Paraburkholderia fungorum: one gene and its partner. The protein of the gene in region 1 interacts with the protein of each later gene in a pairwise test. Links are inferred from orthologs where the notes say so. Each region holds a gene or a part of one and is shown on either strand. Other genes may lie near its edges.

Region 1 (7,794 bases):
GACGTCGCCGTCGGTCTGTTCCAGCACTTCGGTCTTGAAGCCCTTGCGTTCGCAGTAGCGCAGGTACTGGCGCAGCAGCATGGACGCCCAGTCGCACGCCTCGGTGCCGCCCGCGCCGGCCTGGATGTCCAGGAACGCGTTGTTCGGGTCGGCCGGGTTGGCGAACATCCGGCGGAATTCCATGTCGGCGACACGTTGTTCGATGCCTTGCGCGTCGGATTCGCAGGCAAGCAGCGTTTCGTCGTCGGCTTCTTCGCGGGCCATGTCGAACAGGTCCTGCGCGTCGCGCAGGTCGTTATCGAGCGACGTGAGCTTGCCGACCGTGTCGTCGAGCAGTTTCTTTTCCCGGCCAAGGGCCTGGGCGTGTTTCGAGTCGTTCCAGACGTCCGGGTCTTCAAGTTCCCGGTTGACTTCGATTAGACGCAGTGCTTTGTCGTCGTAGTCAAAGATACCCCCGTAGCGAGTCTGCGCGAGTGCGCAGGTCCGCCAGTGAGGCTTCGATCGCGTTGAGACGTTCCGCTTCCATGTCGATCTTTTATAGCTTCGTAAAAAGACGAAATTATAGCCGATCGGCGGCCCGCGCCGGAGGCTCTTGAGCGATCCGGCGCGGGTTTGGGGTTGATTTTGCGGAGATTTTCGATGCCTGGACGGTGAAAGCGGGGCTGACGGTTTTCTGCTTCAGACGGCCCCGCTTACGTCAAACACGGCTCATTCAACTCGCCGCGTGCTCGACGATCAACTGCACCCGCGACACCCCGTTCCACGTATCGCTCGCCAGCCGGTAAGCGACCATGGTGCGGGCGGGCAGCGTATCGGTATGGTTGAACCAGATCGCGTTGAAGCGCTGACGGCCGCGCATCAGTTGCAGTTTCAGGTGCTTGTCCTTCACCAGCGCCTGCGACGCCACCTCGAATTCGCCCGAAAACACCGGCGCAGGGAAGCCTTGGCCCCACACGGCGGCGTCGAGCATTTCGACGAATTGCGGCGTGAAATAAGCGTCTTCGAGTTCGCCGTCGGTTTCCACGGTGCGCGACAGCGCGTCTTCAGACAGCCATTCGCGGCCGACCGCTTCGAACGCGGCGGTGAAGCGGGGCACGTCGGCGGCGGCGAGCGTCAGGCCGGCAGCCATCGCGTGGCCGCCGAACTTGACGATCAGGTTCGGTTCGCGCTTCGAGATCAGGTCGAGCGCGTCGCGCAGATGGAAGCCGGGAATCGAGCGGCCCGAGCCCTTGACGGTCTGGCCGCTGTCGTCGGCCAAAGCGAACGTGAACGACGGCCGGTGGAATTTCTCCTTCAGCCGTCCGGCGACAATCCCGATCACGCCCTGATGCCAGCCCGGATTGAACAGCGTGATCGTGGTCGCGCCTGCGGGGTCGATCGACGACAGGTCGTCGAGCGCCTGTTGCTGCATGCCCGCTTCGATCTCGCGACGCTCGCGGTTCATCGTGTCGAGTTGCTGCGCGAGATCCCAGGCGCGGCCGATGTCGTCGGTCGTCAGGCATTCGATCCCGAGCGACATGTCCGACAGACGGCCCGCCGCGTTCAGGCGCGGCCCGAGCGCGAAGCCGAGGTCGAAGCCCGACGCGTTGCGGGCGTCGCGCGCGGCGGCGCGAAAGAGGGCGGCGATGCCAGGCTGCATCTTGCCCTTGCGGATGCGCTGCAAACCTTGCGCGACCAGCACGCGGTTGTTGCCGTCGAGCTTGACCACGTCGGCGACCGTGCCGAGTGCGACCAGGTCGAGCAGGCCATCGAGACGCGGTTCGGGAAACGCGTCGCCGAAGGCGCCGCGGCGGCGCAATTCCGCCCGCAGTGCGAGCAGCACGTAAAACATCACGCCGACGCCCGCGAGGCATTTGCTCGGGAACGTGCAGCCCGGCTGGTTCGGATTGACGATCGCGCGCGCGGCGGGCAGTTCGTCGCCGGGCAAATGGTGGTCGGTGACCAGCACGTCGATGCCGAGCGCGTTAGCCGCTTCGACACCGTCGACGCTGGCGATGCCGTTATCGACCGTGATCAGCAGTTCCGGCTTGCCCGACGGATTGCGGGCCGCCAGCGCGACGATTTCCGGCGTCAGGCCGTAGCCGTATTCGAAACGGTTCGGCACCAGATAGTCGATCTGTCCACCGAACATGCGCAGCCCGCGCACCGCGACCGCGCAGGCGGTGGCGCCGTCGCAGTCGTAGTCGGCGACCACCAGCATGCGGCGCTTTTGCTGGATCGCGTCGGCGAGCAGGACGGCTGCGTCCTCGCAGCCTTTGAGCGCGACCGGCGGCACGAGCTTCGCAAGGCCGGTTTCGATCTCATCGGGCAGGCACACGCCGCGCGCGGCGTAAAGGCGCGCGAGCACCGGATGCAGGCCGTGGCGAGTGAGGATTTCGGCGTCGACGGGAGAACAGGCGCGCGTAACGATTTGGGTCATTCGGGAATTATTCGATGAAGAGCGAGGCAAGCACGCGCCGTCGCCAGAATTTGCGCAGATCGCCGCGCGTGACGGTCAGCGTGACCGAGCCGGTGTCGCCGCATAAGGTCAGGCCGAGTTCGGCGAGCCGGCCGGATTGCAGCGCGGCGAGCGCGGGCTCGAACCAGTCGCTTTGCAGCGCCGCGAAGGCGTCGTTCCAGCGTGCCCAGTCCTGCTCGATGTAGGGCGCGGAGAAGGGGTCGAGTTCGACGAGCGTGGGGTTTGATGCGGCGGTTGCGGTTGGGTTTCGGGCCGCGCTTGCGCTATTTGCACCGTGCCCGGCGCCTTCCCGCGCGGACCATGCGGCAAACGATGCCGGCGGTGCAGCCGTTTCGACACCGGCTGTCATGGCCAGCCCACGCGTGGCGGCGGCATCCGAGAAAACCTGCCCGAACGGGCTGCGCACCGTTTGCGCCGCGCCTTGCGCATGAAACCAGATCGAGTTCACCGCCGGCAGCCCGCGCGCCTCGCGCGCTTCGTTCACCGGATGCTCGAACCACGCCATCTGCACTTCGTTCTGCAGCTTCATCCACGCGCGCGAACGCTCGCCGGAATGCGCTTCGTGCGGCAGCCAGATTTCGATGTTGCGCCCGCTCGCGCGCAACGGCGACGCGCCCGCCAGCGTGCCGAAACCGTCGCCCGACAGATACCAGCGCGCGGGTTTCGGTGCTTCGATACGCACGCCGAGTTCTTCGATCAGCGGACGGGCTACTGCCAGCAAAGCAGCGGCGTCGGCGTCGGAGAGTTCGAGCGACGCGGGATCGATCAGCACCAGATGATCATGTGCGATACGTACGTGCACCGGTTGCACGCAGGCCCAGGTCGCCTCGCCGGGTTCGCCGCCGTCGGCGCGCAGCATGTACGGCGCGAGCGGGGCTTCGTCGGCGGCGGCTGCGTTGCCGGGCAGCGCGCTGAATTGCCGCGCCACCCAGCGCTCGTGCGGCAGCGTGCGCTGAAAATCTTCGCCGATCACCCGTTCGACCAGCGTCGCGCGCGCGATCAGGCGGTCGAGGGCGGGGCTGCGAATGTCGTGAAGGGCGGTGGAGGCGTCCGCTGCGGCAGGCAGCGCGAAGGGCAGGAGCAGATGGAGACGGTTGGCGAGCATGATGCTGCGCATTGTAGGGCAAAGAGTGTGCGAGTATTCCGCCATCGGCTATCCGCCCGGCAAAACGCGGCGGTGGCCGGCGCACCTGCCGGTCGCCTGGCCGGCGGGGCGTCGCAGCAATAGCAGCCGCGCGCGGCGGCACCGCGCACATGACGAGGGAGACCGGCATGTCGCGTGAACTCAAAACCGAGCAGGAATTGCTCGAACTGGTCGTGAAAGCGCTCGATGCAAACCCGGCGACGGCCGGCTGGATACCGACGGGTTTCCACGAAACCGTCGAGGATGAAACGGGCTGCAACTGGGACATCAGCCATCTGCACCGGGACCGTAAGGACGCGGATAAACGCGATGTCGCCAATACTGCGGCGGCAGGCGTTATCAACGGGTTGCGGGCGCGGTACAACTTGCGGTAAGCGTCTTGTAGACGGTGCAGGACTGCTGCGATCGGCGTTCGGCTGGTCAGCGAAGCCCTGACGATTGCCGCGCCGAAAAACTCCCCGTGCCGAGGGCCGATCCAGCCATTCCGCAAGCCACCTCATTCAGACGGCGTTTGCGCGAGCGGGCGGCATTGTATGGCAAACTTCGCGCTTGATCGGTAACTGTGACGGCAATCGCAGCCGCACACCATGCGTCGGAATACGGTGGCGCGCGCCTTGCTACGACGTAGCGCGCAACGCCGGAACCATCCGCGTCGCCGCCACACCAACGATCACGACGCTCGGGCCGCGCGTCGGGCGTTCCACGCCTCCCGCGCGCACTACAAGGTCGAAAAACGGCCCGGACCACGGGCCGGAAAAACGCAGAAAAGGATTCGCTTGAAATTTCCCTACGAATGGCAGATTGGCTGGCGCTATACCCGCGCCGGCAAACGCACGACCGGTAACGGCTTCATTTCGTTCATCGCGCTGGTGTCGATGTCGGGCATCGCACTCGGCGTCGCGGCGCTGATCGTCGTGTTGTCGGTGATGAACGGGTTCCAGAAAGAAGTGCGCGACCGGATGTTGTCGGTGCTCGCGCACGTCGAGATTTTTTCGCCGACCGGGTCGATGCCCGACTGGCAACTGACCGCCAAGGAAGCGCGTCAGAACAAGGAAGTGATCGGCGCGGCGCCCTATGTCGAAGCACAGGCGCTGCTGACGCGCCAGGACGCCGTGAGCGGCGTGGCGCTGCGCGGCGTCGAGCCGTCGCTCGAACCGGAAGTGTCGGATATCGGCAAGGAAATGAAAGGCGGCAAGCTGTCCGACCTCGTGCCCGGCGATTTCGGCATCGTGCTCGGCGCAGACCTCGCGACCAACCTCGGCGTGCAGGTCAACGACAAGATCACGCTCGTCGCCCCCGAAGGCACCATCACCCCGGCGGGCATGCTGCCGAGGCTGAAGCAGTTCACCGTGGTCGGCATCTTCGAATCGGGGCATTACGAATACGACAGCACGCTCGCGCTGATCAACATCAAGGACGCGCAGGCGCTGTTCCGGCTGCCCGCGCCAACCGGCGTGCGATTACGTCTGACCGACATGCAGCGCGCGCCGGAAGTCGCGCATCAACTGGCACGCACATTGTCGGGCGATCTCTATATTCGCGACTGGACGCAGCAGAACAAGACCTGGTTCTCCGCCGTGCAGATCGAGAAGCGCATGATGTTCATCATCCTCACGTTGATCATCGCGGTGGCGGCGTTCAATCTCGTGTCGTCGCTGGTGATGACGGTGACCAACAAGCAGGCCGACATCGCGATTCTGCGCACGCTCGGCGCGCAGCCCGGCTCGATCATGAAAATTTTCGTGGTGCAGGGCGTGACGATCGGCTTTATCGGCACGGCGACCGGCGTCGCGCTCGGCTGCCTGATCGCGTGGAGCATTCCGTGGCTCGTACCGATGATCGAGCACCTGCTCGGCGTGCAGTTCCTGCCGCCGTCGGTGTACTTCATCAGCGAATTGCCGTCTGAACTGATTCCCGCCGACGTCGCGCGCATCGGCATCATCGCGTTCGTCATGTCGGCGCTGGCGACGCTTTACCCGAGCTGGCGCGGTGCGAAAGTCCGTCCTGCGGAGGCACTGCGTTATGAATGACCGTTCCGCGAATCTATCCATGGCCTCTGTCGATAACACCCCGTACCCCTACGTGCTGGAAGCCTCCGGTATTTCCAAAGCGTTCGTGCAGGGCGGTCTGAATGTACAGGTGCTCAACAACACGCAACTGAGCGTGCGGCGCGGCGAAAAGCTGGCGATCGTCGGCGCGTCGGGTTCGGGCAAAAGCACGCTGCTGCACGTGCTCGGCGGGCTCGACGATCCGAGCGCCGGCCATGTCTCGGTGATGGGCAAGCCGTTCACGAAACTCTCCGAGCGTGAGCGCAACGACCTGCGCAATCGCGCGCTGGGATTCGTGTATCAGTTCCATCATCTGTTGCCCGAATTCACCGCGCTCGACAACGTCGCGATGCCGCTGCGAATTCGCCGGATGACCACCGAAGCCGCGCGCAAGGAAGCGCTCGACGTGCTCGAGCGTGTCGGTATGGGGCATCGGGCGAAACATCGTCCGGGCGAGTTGTCGGGCGGCGAGCGTCAGCGCGTTGCCATCGCGCGGGCGCTGGTCACCAAACCGGCCTGCGTGCTGGCCGACGAGCCGACCGGCAATCTCGACGGCGGCACCGCGGACACGGTCTTCAACCTGATGCTCGAACTGTCGCAAACGCTCGAAACCAGCTTTGTGATCGTCACGCACGATCCCGAACTGGCAGGCCGCTGCGACCGCATCATGCGTTTGCGCGACGGCGTGCTTTACGAAGAGCCGCCGGTTCCGGTCTAAGCGCGAATCGTTGCGCCGCCGCTAGCGAGGCCCGTCATGTGGATCGATACGCACTGTCATCTCGACGCGTCGGAATTCGATGCCGATCGCGCCGAGGTTGCGGCGTCGGCGCATCGCGTGGGCGTTGGCCGCATCGTGATTCCGGCGATCGGCCGGCAGAACTTCGAGGCGGTGCGTGAACTGGCGCATCAAGTGGAGGGCGGGGCGTATGCGCTCGGCATTCATCCGCTGTTCACGCCGGGTGCCGAAGACGGCGATCTCGATCTGCTGCGCATGGAGATCGAGGCGAGTCTGGACGATCCACTGTTCGTCGGTATCGGCGAGATCGGGCTCGATTATTTTGTCGACGGTCTTGACGATGCGCGTCAGCAGTTCTTCTACAACGGCCAGCTGCAACTCGCACGCGAATTCGATCTGCCGGTGATTTGCCACGTGCGCAAATCGCAGGATCAGGTGATCAAAGGGCTGCGTCGGCATCAGATTCATCGCGGCATCGCGCACGCGTTCAATGGCAGTTTCCAGCAGGCCCAGGCCTATATCGACCAGGGGATGCATCTTGGCTTCGGCGGCAATCTGACGTTCGAGCGCGCGCGGCAGATTCGCCGTCTCGCCGAACAATTGCCGTTCGACGCGCTGGTCGTCGAAACCGACGCGCCCGACATCGCGCCGTCGTGGATGTATAAGCAGCGCAACTCGCCCGAGCAGATTCCGGCGATCGGCGCGGGCCTCGCGGACCTGCGCGGAATGACCGCCGACGAAGCCGCCTTAGGCACAACGGCCAACGCGCTCGCAGCACTGCCCCGGCTGGCCCTTTCCTCTGCATAATCAATCTCGTTGATCTTGTGGTTCGCGTCGGGCGAAACCCATGCCCGGCGGGCTCGCTGACGCCTGTTCGTCGCGCGTCGTTTCGTCCCGCGCCAGGTGGACGGAGGGCGGATGCGGGCAGGATGGTGCGGATTTGCGTTGGGCGTGATCGGCTTGCAGCGGCAGGCTGCGTTGCCGGGGTGGGGCGGCTGGTTCGGGCTGGTGGTGCTCGGCATCGTGGCGATTGGTGTCGCGGCGTGGGGTTTGCGAGGCGACTCCATGCTTGCTGCGGCGCGGTCGACGACATCGTCGTCGTGGCGTTGGTGGTCGCGCCATTTCCGGTTTGATTCGCGTTTGCGAGGGTTCGCCGGCTGGATCGCCGTGTGGTGTGCGGCGGCGTGCATGGGTTTCGGCTATGCCGCCGTGCGCGCGGAGATGCGGCTCGCGGTGGGCTTGCCGCAGGCGTGGGAAGGGCGCGATATCGAGGTCGTCGGCAGCATCAAAGGCTTGGCGGCGCATGATGAAAAAGGCGTGCGCTTTCTGTTCGAAGTCGAATCGGCCGACGCGCCGGTCGCGGCTTTTCCCCATGTTCTACAACTTTCCTGGATCGCCGACGATGCCC
Region 2 (8,231 bases), 2.1 Mb from region 1 along the record:
GGCTGGCGCCGATAAGGGTTGACCGCCGTTCCGGATCGGCCGTGCTACATTCGCGCCAAAGCACCTGAACAAAGTATCCAAGGAAAACGTCCCATGCCCGCGCTGAACCTCGACACCGATCAAGACCGGATTGCCGAGCGCGTCAACGAACCCGACACACTGTTCGTTGCCTGCCTGTGCGCGGAATGGTGCGGAACCTGCCGTGAATACCGGGACGCGTTTGACAAGCTGGCCGACCGGCATCCGGATATCTGTTTCGCATGGATCGACATTGAAAACCATGCAGACCGCTTCGACGATCTGGATGTGGAGAACTTCCCGACCATCCTGATAGAAGACTCGGTCACGACACGTTTTTTCGGTACGGTTTTGCCACAGGCGTCGATTGTTGAACGGATGTTGTCGGACCTGACGGCCGTGCCCGGCGTCAGCGGCGCGCCCAAGCTGCGGCCCGCGCTCACGGTTGCCTAGAGCAACCATCAGCGGACGTCCGCGCTTGACGGCAAAGGGTGCCGGAAGCGTTACGCAAGACAGCGCGCGGCACGTCTGACGCTGCTTGCCCAATGACAGAGCGCGCAATTATGATGGCGCGCATTTTATGGCACTTGACACGCCGCCTTCGCGCCGTGTGCTATAAAGCGGTCGTTAATGGGTCGCAAAGGTCGCAAACGAGGGTCGCGCTAGCAAAAGCGCACTCAAGGCCATCAACCCGGATCTACCAACCTCACATCGAGTCATGTCCAAAGCACTGATCATCGCCGAAAAGCCTTCCGTCGCGAACGACATCGCGCGCGCTTTGGGCGGCTTTACCAAGCATGACGAATACTACGAAAGCGACGACTACGTCCTTTCCTCGGCAGTCGGCCACTTGCTGGAAATTGCCGCGCCCGAAGACTACGAAGTCAAGCGCGGCAAGTGGAGCTTCGCCAACCTGCCCGTCATTCCGCCACATTTCGATCTGAATCCGATCGCCAAGAGCGAGTCGCGCCTGAAGGTGCTGACGAAGCTGCTCAAGCGTAAAGACGTCGATCGTCTGATCAACGCATGCGACGCGGGGCGCGAAGGCGAGCTGATTTTCCGCCTGATCGCGCAGCACGCAAAAGCCAAACAGCCGGTACAGCGTCTGTGGCTGCAATCGATGACGGCCGGCGCGATCCGTGACGGCTTCGCACGTCTGCGTAGCGACGAAGAAATGCAACCGCTCGCGGATGCCGCGCGCTGCCGCTCCGAAGCGGACTGGCTGGTCGGCATCAACGGCACGCGGGCAATGACCGCGTTCAACAGCAAGGGCGGCGGCTTCTTCCTGACCACGGTCGGGCGCGTACAGACGCCGACGCTGTCTATCGTCGTCGAACGCGAAGAAAAGATTCGCCGCTTCGTGCCGCGCGATTACTGGGAAGTGAAGGCGGAGTTCGTCTGCGCGCACGGTTTCTACGAAGGCCGCTGGTTCGACCCGAAATTCAAGCGCGACGAGTTCGATCCGGAAAAGCGTGATTCGCGTCTGTGGGCGCTCCCTGCCGCCGAGACGATCGTCGCTGCCTGCCGCGGCCAGATCGGCACCGTGACGGAAGAATCGAAGCCGTCCACGCAACTGTCGCCGGCACTGTTCGACCTGACCAGCCTTCAGCGCGAGGCCAATGGCCGCTTCGGCTTCTCGGCGAAGAACACGCTCGGTCTTGCCCAGGCGCTGTACGAAAAGCACAAGGTGTTGACCTATCCCCGGACCGACGCTCGCGCGCTGCCGGAAGACTATATGGATACGGTCAAGGACACGCTCGGCATGCTCAAGGAGAGCAACAACTACCTGCCGTTTGCGAAGCAGGTGCTCGACAAGGGCTGGGTGAAGCCGAACAAGCGCATCTTCGATAACTCGAAGATCAGCGACCACTTCGCAATTATTCCGACGGCGCAGGCGCCGAAGAATTTGTCAGAGCCCGAGCAGAAGCTTTACGACCTGGTCGTGAAGCGCTTCCTGTCGGTGTTCTTCCCGGCCGCCGAATATCGCGTGACCACGCGGATCACCGAAGTGGTCGGTCATCATTTCAAGACCGAAGGCAAGGTGCTGGTCGAACCGGGCTGGCTGCAGGTCTATGGCCGCGAAATCAGCGGTGAAGACGCGAACCTCGTCCCGGTGCAGAAGGACGAGAAGGTCAAGACCGACAAGATCGCCGCCCAGCAACTGGTGACGAAGCCGCCCGCACGCTACAACGAGGCGACGTTGCTGTCGGCGATGGAAGGCGCGGGCAAGCTCGTCGAAGATGACGAATTGCGCGAAGCAATGGCCGCCAAGGGTCTCGGCACGCCGGCTACACGCGCCGCCATCATTGAAGGTCTGCTGGGTGAGAAATATCTGATCCGCGAAGGCCGCGATCTGATTCCGACCGCCAAGGCATTCCAGCTGATGACGCTATTGCGCGGCCTCGGCGTGAAGGAACTGACCGCACCGGAATTGACCGGCGAGTGGGAATACAAGCTCTCGCAAATGGAACGCGGCAACCTGCCGCGCGACGCGTTCATGCAGGAAATCGCCCGCATGACGCAGACCATCGTCAAGCGCGCGAAGGAATACGATTCGGACACGATCCCGGGTGATTACGCGACGTTGCAGACACCTTGTCCGAATTGCGGCGGTCAGGTAAAGGAAAACTACCGGCGTTTCGCGTGCTCGAAATGCGAGTTCTCGATCTCGAAGATTCCGGGCGGCCGTCAGTTCGAAATCCCGGAAGTCGAAGAGCTGTTGCAGAACAAGACGATCGGACCGCTGTCGGGTTTCCGCAGCAAGATGGGCCGTCCGTTCTCGGCAATCCTGAAGCTGTCGCTCGACGACGAAATCAAGAACTACAAGCTCGAATTCGACTTCGGTCAGGATGCGGGCGGCGAAGACGGCGAACCGCCTGATTTCTCCGACCAGCAGCCGGTCGGCGCGTGTCCGAAGTGCAAGGGCCGCGTGTTCGAGCACGGCATGAGCTACGTCTGCGAGAACTCGGTTGCCAACCCGAAGACTTGCGATTTCCGTTCGGGCAAGGTGATCTTGCAGCAGGAAATTGCCCGCGAGCAGATGGCGAAGTTGCTCGAAGAGGGCCGCACGGATCTGCTGACCAACTTCAAGTCGTCGCGCACCGGTCGCAACTTCAAGGCGTTCCTCGTCCGGCAGCCCGACGGCAAGGTCGGCTTCGAGTTCGAGAAGAAGGAACCGTCGGCGAAGACTGCCGCCAAGACTGCGGCGGCCAAGTCGGCTGCCAAAGCTGCACCGGAAGCGGAGTCGGACTCCGACGACGAAGGCACAGCAGTAGCCGTGAAGACAGCGCCGGCAAAGAAGGTGGCGGCGAAGAAAACGGCCGCGGCCAAGAAGGCGCCTGCGACCAAAACCGCTGCCGCCAAGAAAGCACCTGCGAAGAAAGCGGTAGCGCGTAAAACAGGCTCCTGATCGGGAGCCGGTGACGGCTGGAACGCAGGTTGTTTCCAGCCCGTTGCTTGAATCGCTCTTCCGCAATGGCCAAAAAAAAGGCGCAGTCACTTAACGTGACTGCGCCTTTTTTTCACCAGCGACACATGCCGGCTAAACCATCTTTCAGAGCGGCGACAACGCCGTCGGCCGAGGACGATTCGTCGTCTTCGCCAGGTTCGACGACACCGGCGACAACTCGCTGTCCAGCAGCCGCGACAGCGGCTCAGCACCGTCGAATGCTTCCGGCGGCATCGAAGAGTCGGCGGAATCAAACGACGACGTCGTGTGACGCTCCAGCCCGTCCTTGATCCACTGTTCGCCAAGCAGACTGTTCGGCGTCTGGCTGAAATGCTCGACCAGATGGTCGATGAACGTGCGCACCTTCGCCGGCAAGTGACGGCGGCTCGGATACGCAATGTTGATCTCGACCTGCGGCAAGCGGTAATCGCCGAGCAGACGCACGAGGCGCCCGCGCGTCATATCACGGCCAATCAGATAGCTCGGCAAAATCGCGATGCCCATGCCGAGCAACGCAAACTGCCGCAGCATTTCCGTATTGTTCGCGACGATCACGTTAGACGGACGCACACGCACTTCGCCTTCCGGTCCCGTGAACACACGTTCGTCGCCCCAATACTCAGAGGGCAGACTCAGGCACGGATGCTCCAGCAAATGCTCGGGACGCGTCGGCGTGCCGTGCTTCTCGAGATAAGCCGGCGTTGCACACACTGTCATGCAACCGGTGGTGAGACGCCGCGTGACAATGCTCGCGCTGCGCATTTGCCGCGCGATCACCACGCCAACGTCGAAACCTTCTTCGACCAGATCGACCTGCCGGTCGACCAGCGTGACATCGGGAATAACTTTCGGATAGCGCTCCGCGTACGTTTGAAGTACGGGTGCGAGGTTATGCAGCCCGAACACCACCGGCGCGACGATTCGCAACGTGCCGACGGGTTCATGATTGCGCGCGACCACCATCTGTTCGACGTCTTCCAGTTCGTCGAGAATCTGGCGCGCACGCTCGAGATACACCTGACCCGATTCGGTCAGAGACAAGCTGCGGGTTGTGCGATTGAGCAGCCGCGTACCAAGACGCCCTTCGAGGTCGGCTACGTGACGGGTGGCAACTGCGTTGGAAATATCCATCGCGCTCGCAGCGCGGGCAAAACTGCCGAGATCCGCCACTTTGACGAAAACTCGCATCGACTGCAAATGATCCATAGGACAACTCCTGCCGTGTTACAGCTTCCTGACAATTAGTGAAAACCAGTGAAGCGAACTTGGAATTCTCCTACGACTCGCGAAATCGTGCATAAGTTGCCCACAACAGCCGAAATATTGTCAATTTTCGTGCGACTCTGCTCCCCAATGTGGGGCATGACCGTCGATTGATCCGAAAAAAGAAACAATCTGCTGCACCGCACCTTGAACTGTCTTTTTTGTGCGAATAGATGCAAAGGTCATTCCGGCATTGCGGATTCAGAAAAAATCGCTATTCGGGGATCGATCACAAATAAAAAACCGCCCGAAGGCGGTCTTTTCAGGAGAGTGAATACTCACGTAGCTAGACGGCGAGCTTCTCTTCGAGCGAGCGTTTGGTCTGCTGCAACGCGGGCGGGAGCCCTTGTTGCAATGTGTCAAAAAGGTCGGCGTGCAGCGCGAGTTCGTCGCGCCACGCTGCGTCATCGACGGAAATGACCTGCTCGAATTGCTCACGGCTGAAATTCAAGCCGCGCCAGTCGATGTCGTCATAGTGCGGCGACACGCCGAACGTATGCTCCTCGCCTCGCGTCGTGCCTTCGATCCGGCCAACCATCCAGCTCAACACGCGCATGTTCTCGCCGAAACCCGGCCACACGAACTTGCCGTCCGCGCCCTTACGGAACCAGTTCACGCAGAAGATTTTCGGCAGCTTCGCGTTCAGTTGTTCCAGACGTTCGCCGGTTTTCAGCCAGTGGCCGAAGTAGTCGCTCATGTTGTAGCCGCAGAACGGCAGCATCGCGAACGGGTCGCGGCGCACCACGCCCTGCTGGCCGGCAGCGGCAGCGGTCGTTTCCGAGCCCATGGTCGCGGCCATGTAGACGCCTTCAACCCAGTTGCGCGCCTCGGTGACGAGCGGCACGGTGGTCGAACGGCGACCGCCGAAAATGAACGCATCGATCGCGACACCTGCCGGGTTTTCCCAATCGGCGTCGATCGACGGACATTGCGACGCGGGCGCCGTGAAGCGCGCGTTCGGATGCGCCGCCTTGCGACCGCTTTCCTTCGAGCTGGCCGGCGTCCAGTCCTTGCCTTGCCAGTCGATCAGATGCGCGGGCGGCTCGTCGGTCATGCCCTCCCACCAGACGTCGCCGTCGTCGGTCAGCGCGACGTTCGTGAAGATCACGTTTTCCTTCAGCGTGGCCATCGCGTTGAAGTTGGTCTTTTCGCTGGTGCCCGGCGCAACGCCGAAATAACCGGCCTCGGGGTTGATCGCGTACAGACGGCCGTCCTGAGCCGGTTTGATCCACGCGATATCGTCGCCGATCGTGGAGATTTTCCAGCCGTTCAGACCTTCCGGCGGAATCAGCATCGCGAAGTTGGTCTTGCCGCACGCCGACGGAAACGCCGCCGCCACATGATGCTTGCGCCCTTCCGGCGACGTCACGCCGAGAATCAGCATGTGTTCGGCGAGCCAGCCTTCGTCGCGGCCCATCGTCGACGCGATCCGTAGCGCGAAACATTTTTTGCCGAGTAACGCGTTGCCGCCGTAGCCCGAACCGTAGCTCCAGATTTCACGCGATTCAGGGAAATGGACGATGTACTTGGTTTTGTTGCACGGCCACGCGACGTCCTGCTCCCCCGCCGAAAGCGGCGCGCCGACCGAGTGGACGCAGGGCACGAACTCGCCGTCTTCGCCCAGCACGTCGTACACCTTGCGACCCATGCGCGTCATGATGCGCATGTTGGTGACCACATACGGGCTGTCGCTCAATTCGACGCCGATGTGCGCGATCGGCGAGCCGAGCGGGCCCATCGAGAATGGCACCACGTACATCGTGCGGCCGCGCATTGCGCCTTCGAACAGACCGTCGAGCGTAGTGCGCATTTCGGCCGGGGCGACCCAGTTGTTGGTGGGGCCGGCATCTTCCGCGCGTTGCGAGCAGATGAACGTGCGATCCTCGACGCGCGCGACGTCGGATGGATCGGACCATGCCAGATAAGAATTGGGACGTTTCGTGGGATTGAGCTTCCTGAGGGTGCCCGCCGCGACCATCTGTGCGCACAGGCGGTCGTATTCCTCCTGCGAGCCGTCACACCAGACGATGCTGTCCGGCTTGGTTCTGGCGGCAACCCGCTGAACCCAGTCGATCAGTTTTCGGTGTTTGACCCACGCGGGCGCCTCGATAGCGGGCTGTCCTTCGAATGAGGGATGATTCATCGACCTGTCTCCGTTTTGTAGCAATAGAAAAACGGTACAAGCCCGGCGACGCTGCATGCGAGAGGCATTTCAATTCTTCGCGCCGATGTTTCCACCACTCGACGCATAATTGCGCAGGTCAACCTGGGCCAACCAGCTTGTCGGGCGGAGACGCCTGCTGACGGGGCTTCTGCAACCGTCTGTAAAGCGGCTTGCCTCAACACGCAACAAACTGTTAAAAACGATGTCAATCAGCTTTAACGTGGCGCTGCCGTTCTTCGCAGCAGCTTCTACGGTAAGGCATCCAGCCAGACCGGCATGTGACCTGGGTCACATGGTGGGACAGTCAGCATAACACTCCGTTCCGCACCGTCACGGTGCGCCGCAAGACACATACCATGAAGATTGCCATCCTCGACGATTATCAGGACGCCGTTCGTAAGCTCGATTGCTTTCAATTGCTGGCCGACCATGAAGTCAAAGTTTTCAACAACACCGTGCGCGGTCTCGGCCAGCTGGCGAGCCGTCTTTCCGAAGTCGACGCGCTTGTCCTGATTCGCGAACGTACCCGTATCAACTCGCAACTGCTCGACAAACTGCCGCGTTTGCGCATGATCAGCCAGACCGGCAAAGTCGCCGGCCATATCGATCTGGCGGCTTGTACCGAACGCGGTATCGCCGTGCTGGAAGGCACTGGCTCGCCGATCGCACCCGCCGAACTGACGTGGGCTCTCATCATGGCGGCGCAGCGGCGCATTCCGCAATACGTGGCAAACCTTAAGCAAGGGGCCTGGCAGCAATCCGGTCTGAAGACGTCGGCGCTTCCGCCGAACTTCGGTTTGGGGCAGGTTTTGCGCGGTCAGACGCTGGGCATCTGGGGTTACGGCAAGATCGGCCGTCTGGTCGCGGGATACGGCAAGGCGTTCGGCATGAACGTGCTGATCTGGGGCCGCGAGCATTCGCGTGAAGCGGCTCGCGCCGATGGTTATGGCGTGGCCGAAAGCCGTGAAGAGTTGTTCGAACAGAGCGACGTGCTGTCGCTGCATCTGCGTCTGCATGACGACACGCGTGGCATCGTCAAGCAGGAAGACCTGATGCGGATGAAGCCGACCGCGCTGCTCGTGAACACAAGCCGGGCCGAACTGCTCGACGAAAACGCGCTGGTGAATGCGCTGTCGCACAACCGTCCGGGGATGGTCGCCATCGACGTGTATGAAAGCGAGCCGATCCTGCAGGGCTACAGCCTGCTTCGGATGGAAAACGTGATCTGCACACCGCACATCGGCTATGTGGAACGCGAGAGCTACGAGTTGTATTTCACCGCGGCTTTCAACAACATTCTGGCGTTCGATTCTGGCGATACGACCAGCGTGGCGAATC

Evidence for each region.
Region 2: the proteins of recJ (region 1) and BLS41_RS01765 interact in binary tests that used the Escherichia coli proteins (3 or more experiments, as listed by UniProt). The link is inferred for Paraburkholderia fungorum from one-to-one orthologs.

The regions. Positions count from the first base shown.
Region 1 is NZ_FNKP01000001.1:2,522,774-2,530,567, reverse strand. What follows is about bases 67-2,919. They hold recJ (single-stranded-DNA-specific exonuclease RecJ), read right to left. Parts: upstream 2,420-2,919; coding sequence 713-2,419; downstream 67-712. Other genes in these bases: BLS41_RS11090 (regulator), read right to left, coding at 2,427-2,919. Outside these bases: more of BLS41_RS11090, read right to left, coding at 2,920-3,575; BLS41_RS11085 (hypothetical protein), read left to right, coding at 3,731-3,976; BLS41_RS11080 (lipoprotein-releasing ABC transporter permease subunit), read left to right, coding at 4,379-5,632; lipoprotein-releasing ABC transporter ATP-binding protein LolD, read left to right, coding at 5,625-6,368; BLS41_RS11070 (TatD family hydrolase), read left to right, coding at 6,405-7,193; BLS41_RS11065 (DNA internalization-related competence protein ComEC/Rec2), read left to right, coding at 7,305-7,794. UniProt on the Escherichia coli protein: Single-stranded-DNA-specific exonuclease.
Region 2 is NZ_FNKP01000001.1:384,819-393,049, reverse strand. Bases 338-3,627 are described here. They hold BLS41_RS01765 (DNA topoisomerase III), read left to right. Parts: upstream 338-736; coding sequence 737-3,427; downstream 3,428-3,627. Other genes in these bases: BLS41_RS01760 (LysR family transcriptional regulator), read right to left, coding at 3,572-3,627; BLS41_RS01770 (thioredoxin family protein), read left to right, coding at 338-471. In the rest of the region: DNA-processing protein DprA, read left to right, coding at 1-22; more of BLS41_RS01770, read left to right, coding at 94-337; more of BLS41_RS01760, read right to left, coding at 3,628-4,672; BLS41_RS01755 (phosphoenolpyruvate carboxykinase (GTP)), read right to left, coding at 5,016-6,872; BLS41_RS01750 (D-2-hydroxyacid dehydrogenase family protein), read left to right, coding at 7,250-8,231.